Linked DNA regions of Corallococcus sp. EGB. The protein of the gene in region 1 interacts with the protein of each later gene in a pairwise test. Links are inferred from orthologs where the notes say so. Each region holds a gene or a part of one and is shown in the gene's direction. Other genes may lie near its edges.

What was found.
Region 2: the proteins of gyrB (region 1) and gyrA interact in binary tests that used the Escherichia coli proteins (3 or more experiments, as listed by UniProt). The link is inferred for Corallococcus sp. EGB from one-to-one orthologs.

Annotation. Positions count from the first base shown.
Region 1 is NZ_CP079946.1:9,091,936-9,102,133, reverse strand. Bases 4,260-7,317 are described here. They hold gyrB (DNA topoisomerase (ATP-hydrolyzing) subunit B), read left to right. Parts: upstream 4,260-4,589; coding sequence 4,590-7,046; downstream 7,047-7,317. Other genes in these bases: KYK13_RS37215 (hypothetical protein), read right to left, coding at 7,200-7,317; KYK13_RS37225 (hypothetical protein), read left to right, coding at 4,260-4,467. Also shown: KYK13_RS37245 (response regulator), read left to right, coding at 1-27; KYK13_RS37240 (cation:proton antiporter), read left to right, coding at 137-2,308; KYK13_RS37235 (helix-turn-helix domain-containing protein), read left to right, coding at 2,314-3,132; KYK13_RS37230 (GNAT family N-acetyltransferase), read right to left, coding at 3,149-3,901; more of KYK13_RS37225, read left to right, coding at 4,012-4,259; more of KYK13_RS37215, read right to left, coding at 7,318-7,757; KYK13_RS37210 (serine/threonine-protein kinase), read right to left, coding at 7,907-10,198. UniProt on the Escherichia coli protein: DNA gyrase negatively supercoils closed circular double-stranded DNA in an ATP-dependent manner to maintain chromosomes in an underwound state.
Region 2 is NZ_CP079946.1:758,489-769,021, forward strand. The notes cover bases 3,391-6,783. They hold gyrA (DNA gyrase subunit A), read left to right. Parts: upstream 3,391-3,784; coding sequence 3,785-6,583; downstream 6,584-6,783. Other genes in these bases: KYK13_RS03215 (tetratricopeptide repeat protein), read left to right, coding at 3,391-3,511; KYK13_RS03225 (nuclear transport factor 2 family protein), read right to left, coding at 6,680-6,783. In the rest of the region: KYK13_RS03205 (Xaa-Pro peptidase family protein), read right to left, coding at 107-1,441; KYK13_RS03210 (class I SAM-dependent methyltransferase), read left to right, coding at 1,748-2,593; more of KYK13_RS03215, read left to right, coding at 2,744-3,390; more of KYK13_RS03225, read right to left, coding at 6,784-7,312; KYK13_RS03230 (ABC transporter ATP-binding protein), read left to right, coding at 7,466-8,521; KYK13_RS03235 (YkvA family protein), read left to right, coding at 8,615-8,908; KYK13_RS03240 (hypothetical protein), read right to left, coding at 8,917-10,041; KYK13_RS03245 (VIT domain-containing protein), read right to left, coding at 10,142-10,533. UniProt on the Escherichia coli protein: A type II topoisomerase that negatively supercoils closed circular double-stranded (ds) DNA in an ATP-dependent manner to maintain chromosomes in an underwound state.

The DNA of each region.
Region 1 (10,198 bases):
GCCAACAAGGCCCCCGAAGTCGTCTGAGACTCCCGGTGTCTGTCCTCTCCGCGGGCGGACCGGCTCGCCCGTGTTGACGCTGCGCGAGAGGCCCTGGTAAGTGCATCCTTAACACTTTTCCCGCGAGGCCTGTCCGATGAATCCCCACATGCTCGCCCAGCTCCTGGTCCAGCTCATCGTCATCATCGCGGTGTCCCGGTTGATCGGCCGGGGGGCGCGCTGGCTGGGGCAGCCCCTGGTCATCGCGGAGGTGGTGGCGGGCATCGCGCTGGGCCCGTCGCTGCTGGGCTGGCTGGCGCCGGACGCCATGCGCTGGCTGTTCCCGCCGGAGTCCATGCCGTTCCTGAAGATGCTGGCCGAGGTCGGCCTGGTGCTCTTCATGTTCCTGATTGGCCTGGAGCTGGACCCCAAGCTGCTCAAGGGGCGGGGCCACGCGTCGGTGGCCATCAGCCACTCCAGCATCATCACCCCGTTCGCCCTGGGCGCGGCGGCGGGCGCGCTGTGGCTGTACAAGTCGCTGTCCAGCCCGGACGTGCCGTTCTCCTCGTTCGTGCTGTTCATGGGCGTGTCCATGAGCATCACGGCCTTCCCGGTGCTGGCGCGCATCCTCACCGAGCGCGGGCTCATGCAGTCGAAGCTGGGCGCCATCGCCATCGCGTGCGCGGCGGTGGACGACGTGACGGCGTGGTGCATCCTGGCGTTCGTGGTGTCTCTGGTGCGCGCGTCGGACCTGGCGCACGCGGCGCTCACCACGGTGTTCGCGCTGCTCTACATCGGCTTCATGCTGGTGCTGGTGAGGCCGTTCCTCGCCCGGCTGGGCGCGCGCGTGGCCAACCGCGAGGGGCTCACCCAGAACGTGGTGGCCATCACGATGATGATGCTGCTCGGCTCCGCGTGGACCACCGAATACATCGGCATCCACTCGCTCTTCGGCGCCTTCATGTTCGGCGCGGTGATTCCCAAGGAGGGAGGGCTGGCGGCGGCGCTGGCGGAGAAGCTGGAGGACGTGGCCGTCGTGCTGCTGTTGCCCGTGTTCTTCGCCTTCAGCGGCCTGCGCACGCAGCTGGGCCTGCTGGCCACGCCGGAGGCGTGGCTCACGTGCGGCGCCATCATCGTCCTGGCGTGCCTGGGCAAGTTCGGCGGCAGCGCGGTGGCCGCGCGCCTCACCGGCCTGCGGTGGCGGGAGGCGGGGGCCGTGGGCGTCCTGATGAACACGCGCGGCCTGATGGAGCTCATCGTGCTCAACCTGGGCCTGGACCTGGGCGTCATCTCGCCCACGCTCTTCACGATGATGGTCATCATGGCGCTGGTCACGACCTTCATGACCACGCCGCTGTTGCGCCTGCTGTATTCGCCGGAGGAGCTGGCGCGCGAGAAGCTGGTGCAGGCGCCCGAGCCGGTGCTGCCGGCCTCCGCGTACACGGTGCTCCTGTGCGTGTCGCACGGGCAGGCCGGCCCGGGCATGGCGGTGCTGTCGCGCGCGCTGTCGGGCGAGCGCAACGAGGCGAACCTCTACGCGCTGCACCTCTTGTCGCCGGAGCGCTCGCTCAAGGCCCGCGGGGAGGAGGCCCTGGACCCCGTGGCCGCGTCGGGCGGCGCGCTGGCGCCCCTGGTGGGCCGGGCGGAGAAGCTGGGGCTGTCGGTGCGCACGCTGTCGTTCGTTTCGTCGGAGCCCGCGCGGGACATCTGCCGCACGGCCCAGGCCAAGCGCGCGGACCTGGTGCTGCTGGGCTGGCACAAGCCGCTCTTCAGCCAGACGGTGCTGGGCGGCACGGTGCGTGAGGTGATGCAGGAGGCGGGCGGCACGGTGGCGGTGCTGGTGGACCGCGGCCTGTCACAGGTGCGCCGGGTGCTGGTGCCCTTCGTGGGCAGCCGGCATGACCGGGCGGCGCTGGGCCTGGCGCGACGGCTGGTGAAGCAGGCCGGTGCGGAGGTGACGGTGCTGCACGTGACCTCTCCCGAGGGCTCGGGCGCGGGCCGCGCGCAGGTGGAGGAGCTGTTCCCCGCGGAGGAGGGCGCCTCCGTGAAGCTCAAGGTGGTGCGCCACGCGTCGCCGGAGGACGCGGCGCTGGCGGAAGCGAAGGCGGGTTACGACCTCGTCGTGGTGGGCCTGGGGGCCGAATGGGGCCTGGAAGACCGGCTGTTCGGCGTGCAGCGCGAGCGCATCGTTCGCGACGCGCCCGCCTCGCTGCTGCTCGTGTGTCATCCGGAGACGGCGACGCTGCCGGCCCGGACCCCGGAGGAGGCCCGGGCGCAGGGGGCGACGCCGGACCCGACGCCGACGCAGCCGCTCGGCGCGCGGAGCTGACCGCCATGCACCTGGGAGCCACACTGCGCCTGTTGCGGGTGGACGCGGGGCTGTCCCTGCGCGACCTGGCCCGGCGCATCGGCGTGTCGAGCGCCTACTTGAGCCGCGTGGAGAACGGCGTGGACGCGCCGCCCACGCAGGAGCGGCTGACGGCCATCGCCCGGGAGCTGGACGTGCCCCCGGGGCTGCTCATGGACGTGGCCAACCGGGTGAGCCCGTACGTCGCGGGCTACCTGGAGGACGTGCCCGCGGCGGGGACGCTGATGCTGGACATCGCGCGGCGCAAGCTCACCGGCGCCCAGCTGGCGCGCGTGCGGGCCTTCCTGGACGCGGAGTTCCCCCTGCGCGAGGTGCGCGGCGATGAGCCCGTGCCCCCGCTGGGGCCGCTCCTGAGCACGGAGCGGGTGGTGGTGCAGCTCTCCTGCGGAGACTACGAGGACGCGCTGGACGTGGCGGCCGGGCGGCTGGCGGCGGCGCTGCCCGGAGTGGACGCGGCGGCGCTCGCGGAGGGCCTGCGCAAGCGGGAGGACGAGGTCCCGTCCCAGGTGGGCAACGGCGTGGCGGTGCCGCACGCGTTCGTGGCCGGAGCGGCCCCGGTGGCGGCGCTGGTGACGCTGGCCCGGCCCCTGAAGGTGGACGCCCCGGACGGCCTGCCCCTGCGGCTGGTGGTGGCGCTGGTGGACGGCCACGTGGGCCGCGCGCGGCTGATGCGGCTGGCGCACGTGGCGCGCCTTGCGGGGCGCGGGCTGGCGGACCGGCTCCACGGCCTGGAGGAACCCCAGCGGGTGCTGGAGACGCTGGAGGAGCTGGAGGCGCTGCGCTGAGGGGGGCGGGGCCGCTTCAGGAGCCCTGGGGCACCCAGTGCTCCCAGAGACCGATGTCTCGGAAGCCCAGGTGCCGGTACACGCGGATGCCCGCCGGGGTGGACTGGAGCACCATCGCGGTGCACCCGCGCTTGCGCGCCTCGGCGATGATGCCCCGCATCACCGCGGACGCGAGCCCCAGCCCCCGCGCCTCCGGAAGGGTGGCCACCAGGTACACGCCCGCCGTGTCCGCCACGTCCACCGTGAGGCCGCAGGACAGCGCCCGGCCGTGCTCGCGCGCCACCACGGTGTTCACCGTCAGGCGGGGCGGCTGCTGCCAGACGGAGAGGATGTCCCGCCACTCCGGGCCGTAGGTCTGGACGTTGATCTCCACCAGGTCGTTGAGGTCCTCCACGGGCTCCACCGGCACCCCGGGCGCCGCGTCCGGCAGCTCCTTCAGCCAGGACCCCATGGCCACCACGGTGAAGTCCGGGCGGTAGCCCGCGGCGCCCAGCACCCGCGTCGCGTCCCCCTGCCCCGGCGCCAGGGTGACGCGCCAGCGCGGCAGCCCATGCCCCCGGTAGAAGTCCGTGACGGCGGGCAGCGCCCGGGCCAGCGCGTCCGCGTCCGTGAAGAGGACCTGCTGGAAGTGGGCGTCCTGGTAGGCGGGCAGGGCGAAGGCGTCCACGCCCGGGAGCCGCAGGTGGAGCAGCGGGCCGCGCTCGGCCTGCAGTGTCTTGAAGGCGATGAGGTTGGTGTGCAGTCGCTGGGTGAGTTCGGCGTCCGTCATGCGGGCCGGGAGCCTATGCACGGGGGCGACGGGCAAAGAACAGCCGTGGAGGAAAGGTCGCGCGCACCGTGCGCCAGGGGGTTAGGTTTCACTCCTTTCGACCCGCCACCATGACCCCGCGCTTCTTCTCTTTCGACCCGCGTCCCACCCGAATCGCCCTCATCGTGGGCGCGTGCCTCCTGGCGGTCCTCACCGCCTGGGCCCTGGCGGACTACCGGGGCGGCGGGGGGCTGGTCGCCATGGCGCGCGCGGGCCTCAGCGCCGGCCTGATGCTGGCCTTCCTCGTCTCCATCCACCGCCTGCGCCCCCGCGCGGAGTGGGGCGTCACCCTGGACGCCGCGGGCGTGCGGGTGGCCCGGCCCTTCAGCGGCCAGCCGCTGGAGCTGCACTGGGGACAGATTGATTCCGTGCGCCAGGTCGGCCGCAGGGGGAGCGTGCTGGGCCTGTTCCTCAAGGAAGGGGGAAGGGTGCTCGTCACGCGACATCTTTTCGCCCGCAAGGCTGTTTATGAAGAGCTGATCGCGGCGCTGGAGGACCGCCTCCCGCCCTCGCGTTTCGACGCCTGATTCATGAATCTTTTCGCAGCCTTGCGTGGGCTCCCGGAGCTTGTCCGGGATGCCCGGTGGTGGTAGGCACAACAGGCTTGAGCCCTGTCGCAACGGCAGCCTTTCCCAAGGACACGCTTCACATGGAAAAGACCCCCGCTACCGGTGTCTCGCCGGCCGCGCCGCCCGCCGATTATGGGACGGACGCCATCACCAAGCTCGAAGGGCTGGAGGCCGTCCGCAAGCGCCCCGGCATGTACATCGGCGACACGATGACCTACGGGCTCCACAAGCTCGTGTACGAGGTCGTCGACAACTCCGTGGACGAGGCCCTCGCCGGCCACTGCACGGACATCGACGTGGTCATCCACGTGGATGGCTCGCTCAGCGTCCAGGACAACGGCCGCGGCATCCCCGTGGGCCCGCACCCCGACCCCAAGTTCAAGGGCAAGGACACGCTGGAGGTGGTGCTCACGGAGCTGCACGCCGGCAGCAAGTTCGGCAACGGCGCGTACAAGGTGTCCGGCGGCCTGCACGGCGTGGGCGTCACCTGCGTGAACTTCCTGTCGGAGTGGTTCAAGGTCCGCGTCCAGCGCGCCGGCAAGGTCTACGAGCAGTCGTACTCGCGCGGCGTGGCCAACGGCCCCCCGCAGGAGGCGGGCACGACGGACAAGCGCGGCACGTTGATCCACTTCAAGCCGGACCCCACGGTCATGGAGACGGTGGACTTCAACTTCGAGACGCTCAGCCAGCGCCTGCGCGAGCTCGCGTTCCTCAACGCGGGCCTGCACATCACCATCCGCGACGAGCGCACCCAGAAGGAACACGACTTCAAGTTCGACGGCGGCATCTCCTCCTTCGTGGAGTACCTCAACAAGGCGAAGGAGGCGCTGCACGACAAGCCCGTCTACATCAAGTCGGAGCGCGAGGGCGTGTCGCTGGAAATCGCCATGCAGTGGAACGATGGCTACGACGAGCGCATCTTCACCTTCGCCAACAACATCAACACCCACGAGGGAGGCAGCCACCTGTCCGGCTTCAAGGCCGCGCTCACGCGCACGCTCAACAGCTACGCGGAGAAGGGCGGCCTCTGGAAGGACCTGAAGGAGACGCCCACGGGCGAGGACGCGCGTGAGGGCCTCTCCGCGGTCATCTCCGTGAAGCTCTCCAACCCCCAGTTCGAGGGCCAGACGAAGACGAAGCTGGGCAACAGCGAGGTGAAGGGCCTGGTCGAGCAGATGGTGAATGATCAGCTCGCCACCTTCCTGGAGGAGAACCCGCCGCTCGCCAAGAAGGTCGTGGTGAAGATTGGCGACGCGTGCCGCGCCCGCATCGCCGCGCGCAAGGCGCGTGAGACGGTGCGCCGCAAGGGCGTGCTGGACGGCGGCGGCCTGCCCGGAAAGCTCGCGGACTGCCAGAGCCGCGACCCGCACGAGAGCGAGCTGTACATCGTGGAGGGTGACTCCGCAGGTGGCTCCGCGAAGCAGGGCCGGGACCGGCGCAACCAGGCCATCCTGCCCTTGCGCGGAAAGATCTTGAACGTGGAGAAGGCGCGCTTCGAGAAGATGCTGACCAGCGCTGAAATCGTCACGCTCATCACCGCGCTGGGCACGGGCATCGGGGCGGAGGACTACGACCCGGAGAAGGCGCGCTACCACCGCATCATCCTGATGACGGACGCGGACGTGGACGGCAGCCACATCCGCACGCTGCTGCTCACGTTCTTCTACCGGCAGATGCGCGAGCTCATCGACCGGGGCTTCGTCTACATCGCGCAGCCGCCGCTCTACAAGGTCACGCGCAACAAGAAGGACACCTACGTCAAGGACGAGCGCGCGCTCAACGAGTACCTGCTGCGCATCGCCGCGGAGCACTGCCGCGTGAAGACGCCGGCGGGCGAGCTGGGCGGCGCGGAGCTCAAGGCGCTCCTGGAGAAGGTCATCACCTACGAGGAGCGGCTGGAGAAGCAGGCCAAGCGCCGCGACGCGCGCATCGTGGACGCGCTGGCCCAGGCCACGAACCTGCGCGCGGAGATGCTCGCGGACGGGGCGGCGGTGGAGGCGGCGCTCGCGTCCATGCGCGAGTACTGCCAGCGGCGCATGCCGGAGGTGGTGGGCCGGCTGTCCACGCGGCTGGAGAAGGACGCGGAGCACCAGGAGGCGCAGCGGCTGGTGGTGACGACGGACGTGAACGGCTCCATGCGCGAGTCCGTCTTCGACCAGGCCTACCTGTCCTCACCGGAGTACCTGGAGCTCATCGCCCTGCGCGAGGTGTTCCAGTCGCTGGGCAAGGCGCCCTATCGGGTCCAGGTGGACGGCGGCGAGGTGACGGCGTTCTCCGTGCAGGAGGTGCTGGCCGCGGTCCGCAAGGACGCGCAGAAGGGCCTGGGCCTGCAGCGCTACAAGGGCCTGGGCGAGATGAACCCGGAGCAGCTCTGGGAGACGACCATGGACCCCAACCGCCGCACGCTGCTCCAGGTGCGGGTGGAGGACATGGTGGAGAGCGACGAGATCTTCTCCCTGCTCATGGGCGAGGCCGTGGAGCCCCGCCGCGAGTTCATCGAGCGCAACGCGCTGGACGTGCAGAACCTGGACATCTGAGCCTCGGCGCAAGCGGCGCCTGAAGTCACACGCCGGGCCCCGGGAGAAAGACCCGTGGGCCCGGTGCCGTTTTTCCGGCTCCGCGCCCACGTGCCCTTCCCATCCTTTTCGAGCCGGGCCGCGGAGGAGACGCGGGGCGGCCCCCATGAGCCCTTACGGAAGGAACCTGGCGACCAGTGACCAGCGCGAGGACGTCCCCGCGCGCATGTTCAGGATGGCGGTGATGCCGATGACGCCCGCCATGGTGGCGAGGTTCGCGATGCCGCCCGCGTCCAGCGCCCGCATCGTCTTCGCGGCCCTCTCCGGCGTGCCCGCGGTGGGCGTCAGGCCCGTCTCCGACGGGACGGCGCCCTCGGGGGCCTGCTTCGCGAGGAAGGCCCCGCCGAAGATGTTGGCCGCGCCCAGCGCCACGCTGGCGCCCAGCAGCACGTCCTTCGCGATGACCAGCCTGCGCGTGGTGCGGTCAATCTCCCGGCCCGTCAGCCGCGAGCGGCCCACCAGCCAGGTGATGGCCGCCAGGCCCACGGACGCGGCGTTGATGATGTTGAAGCCATTCCAGGCGGCGTTCACCACCTGGCCGCGCTCGGCCTCGGAGCCAATCACCTTCACCGCGGGGTTGAGGGCCACCTTGCCGAAGAGCGAACCGCCGAAGCCCACGGCGAGCCCCAGGTTGTGCAGCACCAGACCAGTCGAAGACAGGACGGGCATCATGGACGGACTCCCGTGGAGAAGAAGTGGATGTCCGTGAGGGTAGGCACTGGCCCCGCGCGCGGGAGCAGCGCGTCAGGGTGGGCCCGGGCGTCAAGGGGGTGCTCGCCTGCTGGACGTCCTCGCCGGGCGGGGGCCCGGACGTCCGGCCGCTACCGCTCGGCGCTCCGGGCGCCGCGCAGCGCTTCCGCGCGCTCCTTGCGGGACATGTTCGTCACGTCGACGATGTCGAAGTCGAGCGCACCCTGGTTGTCCCCCAGCCGCAGGTCGGGGAAGACGCAGCGCAGCTCCTCCACGCCGGACACCTGGTAGCGCTTGCCCGTCTCGAAGAGGCGGTGCGTGCTGCGCACGGACTCGGCCCGGGGGCCCTTCTCCACGCACAGCACCGTGTGCACGCGGCCGTTGGCGCCGGCGTGCACCTCCGCGAAGTCGTCGCGCACGGTGAACGCATAGGTGGACTGGGGGTTGAGGCCGCGCAGCAGCATCTGGTGCTGGGGCTTCACCTGCACGGCGTTCTTGTCCGCCTCGAACAGCACCGAGCGGGGCGGGACGTACGCGGACTGCCGCAGGTGCACGCGGATGGAGCCGCGGTTGTCCTCGGGGCCGGTGTCATCCAGGGCGAAGAAGTGGAGCTTCTTCGCGCCCTTGATGCTGCGCGGCGCGCTGCTGACGAAGCCCACGGCGTTGTCCGCCGGCAGGTCTCCCTCCGCGTAGTAGACGAGCGTGCCGGACGTGGTGCCGTCGCCGCTCGCGAACGCAGCGCTGCCTTCCGTCCACACGGAGTATGCCACCGAGGGCGACACGTCGATGGTGGCCGTCGGGTACTCCGGCAGCGGGAGCGCGTTGTACATGGGGCGCAGCACCAGCAGGCGGGTGGGGTAGTCCACGCGCCGCATCTCGCGGTCCGGGTCATTCGCCAGCGCGTCCTCGCCCGTCACGCTCCCCGCGTCGGCGGAGGCCAGGCCGCCGTCCGCCTCCAGGGAGGTGCCCGCGTCCTCGGCGGGGACGGCCGCGGCGGCGACGGCGGCGGTGCCCGCGTCGAGCGTGGCGGAGGTGGGAATCTCCGACGCCATCTGGGTGGTGCCGGGCGCCACCTCCAGCTCCGCCTTGAGGTGGACCTCCGGCTGGTTGGGGGTGAAGCGCCGCGTCCAGGCGCGGTAGCCCGGCCGGGTGACGACGATGGTGTGGGGCGTGTGTTGCTCCGCGCCGATGATGCGGCTGGGCGTGTTCCCCACCGGCCGGCCGTTGACGACGATGGCGGCCCCCGCCGGCTGGGAGGTGATCCACAGGACGACGGGCTCGTTGGTGCCTTCGGGGACTTCCGGCGGGGACAGGAAGTGCAGCAGCAGGCCGAGGACGACGAGCGCGGCGGTGATGCCGAACACGACGATGCTCAGCTGGCGCACCTGCTTCACGCGCTTGCGCTCGCGCTCGGTGGCCTCGGCGGCCAGCTTGTCGCGCGCGTCGTCCGCGGTGGTGCGGGCGCGGGGGGCCTGCTTCTCCTCAGGGGCCGGCGGCTCCGGCGCGATGGCCGTCTCCACCGGTGTGTCACGCGGCGCGGCCAGCGTGGGCAGCGCCCGGGGCATCGCCGTGGGCTCCGTGCCGGAGTCGGTGTCCGGCTCGGGCGGAAGCTCGGGCGGCAGGGGGCGGCGGCCGGTGCCGGTGGTCTCGCGCGGGGCCCCCGTCGTCACGCGGCGCGCGCCGGTGCTGGTGTTGCGGCGCACGGCGGTGGCGTCGGTGGTCGCGCGGCGCGGGGCGCCGTCGGTCGAGGGGCGCAGGGCGGGCGTGCTGCCCGTGGAGCGCACCCCGGGGCTGGAGGGCCGCGCCACGCCCGGGCTCGACGGGCGGGCCACGCCGGGGCTGCCGGGGTTGGAAGACCGGCCGTTGCTCGACGGCAGCCGCGCGCGGCCCTGCGAGGGCTCCGAGCCCGGCGACTGCCACGCGGCCAGCTGCTCCTTGAAGCCGGGCGCCAGCTCCACCTTGCGGCCCTCGGCGGCCAGCTCCTCCGCGAAGAGGTACGTCATGAGCTGGCTGAGCATCGCCGGCGTGAAGCGGGGCGTGTCCCGGTAGAGCAGCTCCACCGCGGACTCGCTCAGGTCCTTCGCCGTCTGGTAGCGCGTGTCGCGGTCCACCGCCATCGCGTGCGCGATGATGCTCTCCAGGTCCTCGCCAATGGTCGGGTTGACGGCGGACGGAGGCAGGCAGTCGCCCTGCAGGATGCGGGGCAGCACGGTGACGAACTCGCCCTCGAAGGGGCGCCGGCCGCAGAGCATCTCATAGAGGACGACGCCCGCCGCGTACACGTCCGTGCGCGCGTCCAGGTCCTGGCGGCCGTGGGCCTGCTCCGGGGAGAAGTACGGGTACTTGCCCTTGAGCGTGCCCGGCGACGTCTTGGCCTCCACCGCGCTCGTCGCCTTGGCGATGCCGAAGTCGATGACCTTGAC
Region 2 (10,533 bases), 8.3 Mb from region 1 along the record:
AGTGTAGCCGAGCCCACGCCCCCACGCGCCACGTCCCTCCGTCCAGGTCGCCGGGGTCGGACCCACCCACGTCGTAGCGTGTGGGTGGGCTCCAGGCCGGAGGTTGTCAGTGTTTCGCGGGCGTGACGGGAGACGGGATGAGGATGAGCTGCTCCTGGGGTGGGTTGAGGTACTCGGCGCCGGTGTCGGTGACGACGGCCATCTCCTCCACGGAGAGGATGCGCAGCGCGTCCGGGCTGCTGCCGTCCTTCCACGCGAAGAAGCCGTCGAAGGCGAACACCTGACCGGGCTGGAGCTTGCGCAGCGCGGAGCCCGCGGGAGGCTTGCCGGACGCCGCGCCGGACAGGGCAGGGCCGGCGTCATGGGCCCAGTAGCCCACGGGATGGCCGGTGCCCCACATCACGGGCTCGGAGCCCGCTTCGCGCATCCAGTCGCGCTGGGCCTTGTCCACGTCGTAGCCGCGCACGCCGGGCTTCATCGCCGCGAGCGCGATGCGGCTGCCCTTCTTCGACTTCTCCCACTTCGCCAGCGCCTCCGCGGGAGGCTGCGTCTCGCCCGGCGCCAGCACGTAGGCGAAGCGCTGGATGTCCGTCACCCACGTGCCGCCCACGCGGATGCCGAAGTCCGTCTGGATGAAGTCCCCCGGCTGGATGACGCGGTCGGTGGCGTTCGAGTGCCCGCGCGTGGGCCCGCTGTTCACGTTGGGGTTCTGGTCCGGCTGCCACCCGTCACCCACGCCCAGCTCCGCGATGCGCTTCTTGAGGAAGCGCGCCACGTCCGAGTCCCGCGTCTTGCCGGGCACCACGGTGCGGTACGCCTCCTCCTCCAGCTTCGCGGTGAGGTCCGCGGCCTTGCGCATGATGTCCACCTCCTCCGGCGTCTTCACGGACAGCCACTCGGAGACGAGGTCCTCGGAGGACACCAGCTTCTTGCGCAGCGCGGGGGACAGCGCCGCCTCCAGCTTCGCGCGCTGCGTGGCGGACAGGCCATCCGCGATGGACATCCGCTCCGACGCGTTGATGGCCACCTTCGTGAGCTTCGCCTTGGCCAGGCGCGCGGCGATGAGCGCGTTCACGTCCGCGCCGCGCTCGAAGGCCACCACCTCGTCCACGACGCCCATGTCCCGGAGCGCGGTGGCCTCGCCCTCGGGGGAGAGGGCGGTGGAGCGCAGCGTGTCGCCGTCGCGCAGGAACAGGAACGCGGCGGTGCCGCCGGCGTTCTCACCGCCCACGTGGCTGGCGAGCGGGTCGTTGTCGTTCTCACGGCAGAGCACCACCCACGCGTCCACGCCCGCGCGCGCCATGGCCTGGGGCAGCAGCTTCTGGATGCGCTCCTTGCGCACGCGCGGCCACGCCCCTTCCGCGGTGGGCACGGCGGGCGCCGCATGGGCAAGGGAGGCAAGCAGCAGGGCGGAGAGGAGGACGGGCCGGACACGCGTCATGGATGCGCTCTTCCTGGTGGGGGGAGGGCGCGGATTGTTCCACGGCCGGACGCCGGGCCAAGCCGGATCCGCCCTCCCCACGCGCATTCCATGCAACGCATTTCGCGACCTGCTGGCTTCACGGGATTCAGCCGTGAAGCCTTCGTGGGGGATGGGGGCCTGTCCTCCAGCGCATGTCAGACCTCCCTCCGGAAGAGGCGTGGCGTTCGTGTCTGTCATTCGCCTGGGACCGGGGGACAGCGCCAGCGGTGCGAGGAATTGCGAGCGTGCGGGCCGCTTCATCCACGCCACCCCTGGGGGGGCCCCATGCGCGTCGAAGAAACCAATGCCGCCGCGGAGTACGTCCCGAGCAACGAGGACCGGGAGCTGCGACGGCTGATGCTCCAGGCCCAGGTGTACGCGCCGTTGACGGAAGGGGTGCTGCGCGGGGCCGGCCTCAAGGCCGGCATGCGCGTGCTGGACGTGGGCTGCGGCGTGGGTGCCGTGTCCTTCCTCGCCGCGCAGATGGTGGGCCCCACGGGCGAGGTGGTGGGCGTCGACCGCGAGGCCCGTGTCCTCGCCTGCGCGAAGCACCGCGCCGAAGCGCAGGGCCTGTCCCATGTGCGCTTCCAGCAGAGCAGCCTGGAGTCCCTGCCCGTGGGCGCCCCCTTCGATGCCATCGTCTGCCGGCTGGTGCTGATGTTCCAGCCGGACCCGGTGTCCTTCGTGCGCCGCATGGCGGAGCACCTGCGCCCCGGCGGCGTGATGGCGCTGCATGAGCTGGAGCTGGCGGCCATGGGCTTGATGCACCCGAAGCTCCCCCTGTTCACCCGCATCTGGAACTGGATGCTGCCCACCTGCGAACGCGTGGGCATCAAGGTCCACATGGGCCTGGAGCTCGTGTCCACGCTGCGCAGGGCCGGGCTGGTGGTGGATGACGGCGTGGTGGGCGGACGGCTGGGCGTGACGCCGGACGCGGAGCCCACGCACGCCCTGGTGGAGACCGTGCGCACGCTCCTGCCCCACATGGAGCGGCTGGGCGTGGCGCTGGCCATGGAGGTGGACATCGACACGCTGGTCGCCCGCCTCACCGCCGAGCTGCACTCCCACGGCGCCGTCCTGGTGCCCAGCCTCATGGTGGGCGTCTGGGGCCACCGTCCAGGCCCCACCTAGCGCGGCCGTCTCCGGACGACTTCGTCTACACGGCTGCGTCTCCGGACGACTTCGTCTACACGACTGCGTCTCCGGACGACTTCGTCTACACGACTGCGTCTTCGCACGACTTCACGAGCGGCGGGGGAGTGGGTCGCTTAGAGTGGCCCCATGGCAAAGACGGCACCCCGCAAGTCCCCCGCGAAGGCGAAGAAGAAGCAGCCCGCGCGCCCCGCCGCGCCCGCGAAGACACCGGCCCGGCCGGTGAAGGCGAAGGTGGAGATGGTGGAGCCCCGCCGCGCCTCCGCGTCGTCCCCGAAGCCCCCCGTGCTGGAGGCCGAGCCCGTCTTCGACGCCGGCCCCGCGGCCGACCCTCGCGCGGCCACGCCCAAGAGCCTGCCCGCCGGTGAAACGAAGGGCCGGGTGCTGCCCTTCGAAATCGATCCGGCCCAGCTGGAGGCCGGCTTCCAGAAGCTCCGCGGTGAGCTGGTCCACTGGACCAACAAGGGCCGCTACACCAAGGTCCGCTTCAAGTTCCGGGGCAAGCAGCTGCTGCCCGACCTGCCCCTGGCCGCCGTCGTCGCCGCGGAGGGGCTGTCGTTCTACTGGGGCGGCATCCTGCGCGTGCTCGTGGCCAACGTCGTGGGCAAGAGCGTGCTGGAGGTGGAGCTGGTCAACGACGCGGACAAGCGCGTCCAGGCGGGCCGCGAGGCGCTCCTGTCCGGTGACGTGGACCAGGCCCTCACGCTGTTCCGCGAAGCCCTGGCCATGGACCGCGACAACGCCTCCGCGCACCTCAACGTGGGCGTCGCGCTGAAGCTGCGCGGCGACCGCGAAGGCGCGCTCGCCGCGTTCGAAGCGGCCAGGGCCCGGGACCCCGAGGGCGGCGTGGGCGCGGAGGCCGAACGGCTGGCCGCGAACCTCCGCCCCAAGGCCTGAAAGCGGGCCCGGAATGGCCCGGGAGGTGCCCCGGAAACCGTCCGGAATCCGGCCCGGGAAACGGCCTGCGGTGGGGCTGAAAACGCACCGCCCGGATGTTCCATCCGGGCGCCCCGGAAAGGCCCTCCCAAACGCTTGAAACCGGGCGGGCGGGCAGCCGGGGCGAATCCCCCCTGTTTCCCTTATTGACTGAGGGAAATCCGGGGGTTACGAACACTCTCCCATCGGGCGGAGCCCCCCTCGCGCGGGGCCCGTCCGCACCTTCCAGAGCCCATGGCTGACGACACCACCGACACGCCGGCAACGCCCCCCGCGCCTCCTCCGTCGAGCGGCGCCGGAGAGCTCATCCCCATCAACATCGAAGACGAGATGCGCCGGTCGTATCTCGACTACTCGATGTCCGTCATCATCGGCCGCGCGCTGCCGGACGTGCGCGACGGCCTGAAGCCCGTCCACCGTCGCGTCCTCTTCGCGATGAACGACCTGGGCAACCTCCACAACCGCGCCTACAAGAAGAGCGCGCGCGTGGTGGGTGACGTCATCGGTAAGTACCACCCGCACGGCGACTCCTCCGTCTACGACGCCATGGTGCGCCTGGCCCAGGAGTGGAGCCTCCGCTACCTGCTGGTGGACGGCCAGGGCAACTTCGGCTCGGTGGACGGCGACTCGCCGGCGGCCATGCGTTACACGGAAGTGCGCATGGAGCGGCTGGCGGAGGACCTGCTCGCCGACATCGACAAGGAGACCGTCGACTTCGGTCCCAACTACGACGACTCGTTGGAAGAGCCGCTCGTCCTGCCGTCCAAGTTCCCCAACCTCCTCGTCAACGGCAGCAGCGGCATCGCGGTGGGCATGACCACCAACATCCCGCCGCACAACATGACGGAGGTCATCAACGGCACGCTGCACCTCATCGAGAACCCGGGCTGCACCGTCCTGGACCTGATGGAGTTCATCGTGGGGCCGGACTTCCCCACCTCCGCCATCATCACCGGCCGCGAGGGCATCCGCCGCGCCTACGAGACGGGCCGCGGGTCCATCACCATCCGCGCGCGCACGGAGATCGAGACGAGCAAGAAGGGGGACCGTGAGTCCATCATCGTCACGGAGATCCCCTACCAGGTGAACAAGGCCCGGCTGATTGAAAAGATCGCCGAGCTGGTGCGTGAGAAGAAGCTGGAGGGCATCAGCGACATCCGTGACGAGAGCGACCGGCAGGGCATGCGCATCGTCATCGAGCTCAAGCGCGATGCCATCTCCCAGGTGGTGCTCAACAACCTCTTCTCCATGACGCAGATGGAGACGACGTTCGGCGCGGTGATGCTGGCCATCGACGGCGGGCAGCCGCGCACGCTCAACCTGAAGGAGCTGCTGGACCGCTTCATCGCGCACCGCCGCGATGTGGTGACGCGCCGCTCGCGCTACGAGCTGCGCAAGGCGCTGGCGCGCATGCACATCGTGGAAGGCCTGCTCGTCGCGCAGGACCTCATCGACCTGGTGGTCAGCCTCATCCGCGCGTCCCGCGACCCGGATGAAGCGCGCTGGGGCCTGATGCACATCCTGTCGCCGGAGCTCTACACGCGCGAGCGCTTCCAGAACCTGGAGCGCATCGACTACGCGAAGGCCAAGGCGCAGATGGAGCTCTTGGTCAGCCGCGCGCGCAACGAGGAGCCGGCCTACGGCGGCCTGGAGCACAAGTACGAGGGCGCGGGCTTCAGCGAGGACCAGGCGCAGAACATCCTGGAGATGCGCCTGCAGCGCCTCACCGGCCTGCAGCGCGAGGAGCTCTTCAAGGAGCTGATTGGCCTGGTGCGCGACATCGCGCGCCTGCGCGACATCCTCGCCAACGAGAAGAGCCTGCTCTCCGTCATCAAGGCGGAGCTCATGGAGATCCGCGAGCGCTACGGCGACAAGCGCCGCACGGAGATCACCGGCGCGGTGGATGAAATCACCAGCGAGGACCTCATCGCCGAAGAGACGATGGTGGTCACGCTGTCGCACACGGGCTACGTGAAGCGCTCGCCCCTGTCGGAGTACCGGGCGCAGAAGCGCGGCGGGCGCGGCAAGACGGGCGCGGGGACGAAGGAGGACGATTTCGTCACCAAGGTGTTCGTGGCCAGCACGCACGCGTACCTCATGCCCATCACCACCAAGGGCAAGCTGTACTCGCTGAAGGTGCACCAGATTCCGCAGGGCAGCCGCACCTCGCGCGGCAAGGCCATCGTGAACCTGGTGCAGTTCGGGGAGGGGGAGCGGCTGGCGCAGGTGCTGGTGACGCGCGACTTCCCGGAGAACCGCTACGTCTTCTTCGTCACGAAGAAGGGCGTGGTGAAGCGCACGGACCTGAGCGCGTTCGAGAGCGTCCGCGCCAGCGGCATCATCGCGCTGGGCATCGACGAGGGCGACGAGCTGGTGGGCGTGATGATCACCGACGGCACCAAGGACATCCTCCTGTCCACGGCCACGGGCATGAGCATCCGCTTCAAGGAAGAGGACGTGCGCTCCATGGGCCGTCAGGCCTACGGCGTGAAGGGCATCACGCTGGAGGACGGCGACGAGGTAGTGGGCGCGGACCTCCTGGACAAGGAGCCCGAGGCGGGCCAGACGCCGGCCGAGCAGAGCAGCGCCATCCTCACGGTCACGGAGAACGGCTACGGCAAGCGCACGGAGGGCAGCGAGTACCGGCAGCAGGGCCGTGGCGGCAAGGGCATCATCGACATCAAGACCACCGAGCGGAACGGCCGCGTGGTGGGCGTGGTGCAGGTGAAGGACAGCGACGAGGTGATGCTCGTCACCAACGGCGGCATGCTCATCCGCATGAAGGTGAAGGAGATCTCCGTCATCGGCCGCAACACGCAGGGCGTGCGCCTCATCGCGCTGGAGAACGGCGAGGAGAAGGTGATGGCCATCTCCAAGCTGCCGGAGGGCGAGGAGTCCGAGGAGGAGACGGAGACCACCTCGCCGGTGGATGCGTCCGGCGCCGAGGCGTCCCCGGAGGCCGCGCTGGCGGATGCTTCGGAGGCTCCGGCGGGCTCGGCCGGCTCCGAAGGTGAGCCCGGCTCGGAAGGCTGAGGCTTGAGGCGGTAGCGGTACGGGAGGGCCGGGCACGGGACGCGCTTCGATGCGCGCTCCGGGACCCGGCCCTCTTCGTGGGAACAGGTGCCGGGGCTACTTCGAGGTGAGGTCCTGGGGCACCTTGAGGCCGGCGGTGGCCTCGTCGAGCCAGAAGATGTTCATCACCCACCAGCGCTGGCCGTCGTTGAAGAGCTGGATGCTGTTGACGCCCTTGGCGATGAGCGGCCCGTCCTGCGTGCCGCGCGCCTCGTAGGTGCTCATGACCTGCATCAGGCCGCCGAAGGCGTGCGTCTGGCGGGCAATCTCCTTCTCGAAGAAGCCGTGCGTGGCGGTGGCCTCCTGGCCCCACGCCACGTAGTCGTCCGGGGTGATGGCTTGGGCCGCCAGCGTGGTCGCGCCCGGCGGCTTCCCCAGCGGGATGAGCTGGGCACCCGGATAGAACAGCGAGCGGAAGCGCTGCCAGTCGCGGGGCGCGCCAGCCGGTCCGCTGATGACGTCATAGAGGGCCTTGAGGATGGCGTCCTGGGACTTCACGTCCTCCGGCTTCGCCTTGGGCAGTTGGGCGAGCGCGGCCTGCGCGCGCATCGCGGCGGTCTTCGCCGGGTTTTGCTTCTCCGGAGCGGCGGGGGCGGCCGTGGCCTTGGGCTGCGGCGGAGGCGTGGCGGGGGCTTGAGCGAAGGACGTGGCTCCCAACAGGACGGCACAGGCGATGAGCAGGCGCGACATGGGGACTCCCGGAAGAGGGAAGGGCGGGACGGGAGCCTAGCCTCGCGGTGGGAAGCGCCGCAGCCGGTTCGGGGAGCCATGCGTCCGGCAGTCCCCGGAGACGGGACCCGGTGCTTGGCCCGGCCGGTGCCGCACCGTAGTGTGCCCGCCGTCATGGCCTTCCTCTCGCTCGATGCCCTCACCCTGAAGTTCCCTGGCGCCACTGCCCCGGCGGTGCGGGACGTGTCGCTGGCGCTGGAGCCGGGGGACGTGGTGGCGCTGATGGGCACCTCCGGCTCCGGGAAGACAGCGCTGCTGCGGCTGGTGGCGGGCCTGGAAGAACCGAGCTCCGGCACCCTCTCGCTCGCGGGCCGCGTGGTCGCCGGTCCGGACGTGTTCGTGCCCCCGGAGCAGCGCCCGCTGCGCCGCGTCCTCCATGACGGCGAGCTCGAGTCCGGCCTCACCGTGCGCGACGTGGTGATGGGCGTGCAGCCCAAGGGGGAGGGCCTGGCGCACGCGCGCGGCATGCTGGCGATGTTCCAAGTCGAGGACCTGGAGTCGCGCACCTGCGGCACGCTCTCCCGGGGACAGCGGCAGCGGGTGCTGCTGGCGCGCGCGCTGGCCTCCGGCACGAAGCTGCTGGTGCTGGACGAGCCCTTCGCTGGCATGGACGCTGGCCTGCGCGGCCCGCTGCTCGGGGAGCTGCGCCGCGTGCTCAAGGCGCGAGGCACCGCCGTGCTCTTCGCGACACACGACGTGGCCGACGCGCTCGCCTTCGCGGACCGGCTGGTGCTGCTGCGCGCGGGCACGGTGGAGCAGCAGGGCACGCCCGAGTCCGTCTACGAAGCGCCGCGCACCGCCTTCGCTGCGTACTTCCTGGGGGGCACCAACCTGCTGCCCGGCTCCGCCTTCGGCCGCGTCGCGCGCACGGCCCTGGGCAACGTGCCGCTGACCACCGACGCCCGCGGCGAGGTGATGCTCTCCCTGCGCCCGGAAGCGCTGCGGCTGGTCCCGGACACGGACGGCGTCGCGGTGGGCGGCGCGCTGCGCGCGGAGGTGCTGGAGCGCGCCTTCCGGGGCGCGCACGTGGACTTCACCGTGTCCTGCGCGGGCATGGCGCTGGTGGTGCGCGCCCCGGCCTCGGCCCCGTTTCGCGAGGGCGGCCGCGCCCGCCTGGAGGTCGCGGGCCGCGCGGATGTGCTGGAGGAGACAGCTGGGCCGGCCCGCTAGCACACCGGGCGTGCGAGCCCCGGGCACGAATGGTGCAATCACCCGCGTCCCCCATGCGTAGGGAGGGGTATGAACATCGCAGGCCTTCGAGGAATGGGGACCCGCTTCTTCCACTACCTGCGCGACCCGCAGGTGGCGACGTGGCGCAAGCTGGCCGGGCTGCTGGCCATCCTGTACTTCGTGTCGCCCGTGGACGCGATTCCGGACTTCATCCCCGTGTTCGGCTGGCTGGACGACCTGGGCGTGCTGTCCGCCGCCGCCTTCTTCGTGGTGCGCGAGGTCCAGCGCTGGCGTCCCAGCACGCCGTCCGGCGAACCGGCGTTCGACGGGCTCCCGCGTGACGAGGAGGGCCGGACGCGCGAGCCGACGCTGCGCCGCCACTCCTAGCCGGCGGTCTAGAACTGCCCGAGCACCGCGAGCCCCATCCCCCCATGACGTCCCATGGCCGCCGGGACGACGGAGACGGCCGGCGTGGCGTCTGGCGCATCGAAGTCACGCGTGAGGAACGTCGCGGTCCCCAGGCCGGCCACCACGCCCACGGAGGTGCCCACCAGCAGGGCATCTCTGTTGTCGGTGTTGAGCGCCAGGTACAGCGCGCTCAACCCCACCAGGCCGCCGAGGATGCCGCCCGCGTCGATGAGCAGCACCCGGCCCCGGGAGATGTCCAGGTTGCGCGACACGAGCGCGAAGGTGAGCAGGCCCGCGCCCACCACGCCCTGCTCGATGCCGATGAAGTCGCGCGTCTCGCCTTCCTGCGTGGCCATCAGCAGCCCCACCACCACGCCCGCCCACAGGCCGCCCGAGTTCGTCAGCGACACCTGCCCGGCGGTGGGCCGCGCGAACTCCGCCACCAGGATGCCCAGGCCCGTGAAGCCCAGCGCCCCCGCCATCACCATCCCCGTGGCCTGGTCCCCTTCCAGGTCGAACGAGCTCATGGACGCAAGGCCATAGCCAAAGCCCCACACCGTTCCGGAGTTGATGGCCGCCGCCTGGCCCTGCGTCAGCCCGCCCCGGGTCGTGAGCAGCGAAATCGCCGCGCCCGCGCCGCCGCCCAAGAGCGACAGCGCCACGTAAGCCCGAGTGTCCTGACAGTGGGAGATGGCGCACAGCAGGATGCCCTGGGTGACCCCGTGCATCGTCTGCACGACGGTCAACGATGCCCGGGCCCCCTGCGACGGCGCTTCCCTGGGGACCGCCTCCGGCGGCAGCGCCCCCGGCCGCGCCAGCGTGTCCTGCGCCAGCCGCGCGCCCGGCTCCAGCCGCGTCCGCGCCAGCCGCGCCAGCTCCGGTGCGTAAGGATGGTGGGGGCACACCAGCATCACGCGCTCCAGCAGCTCCAGCGCCTGTGCATCCTGTCCGTACACCAGCGCATCGAAGCCCGCCGCGTAGTCGGACTCGGCGGCGCAGGCCTCGTCGCTCGCCAGGAGCGGCGGCGCGGACACGGCGCCCGCGGACGGTTGGGGGAGGGGACCGGGCTGCGCGGCGACGAGGAGGGCCAGGACGAAGGGCGCGAGGAGCATGCGGGCGGCCACCCTAGTCGACCCCCGGGACGGAGCGGGAGACCCGGGACCCCGCTCCTCCTGGAGGAGGCATGGGGCCCGGGTGCCACCACGCGGGGGCCTACCGCGCCACCAGCGTCTCCAGGTGCTGGCGGAGCGCGGCCGTGTCCCCCAGCCGTCCGCCCAGGCCCGGAAGAGGCTTCGCGGCCTGCTCGATGCGGCCCCTCGTGCGAGGCCCCGCCGCCACCAGCCACGCCACGCCCAGCGCCAGCTCCGCCACGTCCGGTGCCTGTCCCAGCTGCGCGGCCAGCGCGAGCAGCGCGTCCACGGCCTTCTTCACCTGCGCGCCGTGCAGCGGGTGGCTGCTGGTGATGCCCTCGCGCAGGAGCACCAGCAGCACCCGGGCGGTGGCGCGAGCCTGGCGCACCGGCTCCGGCCCCTCACCCGTGCCGGCCCACAGCCCGTTCGCCAGCTGCCGGCCCAACAGGTCGCCCACGTCCTCGGTGAAGCTGG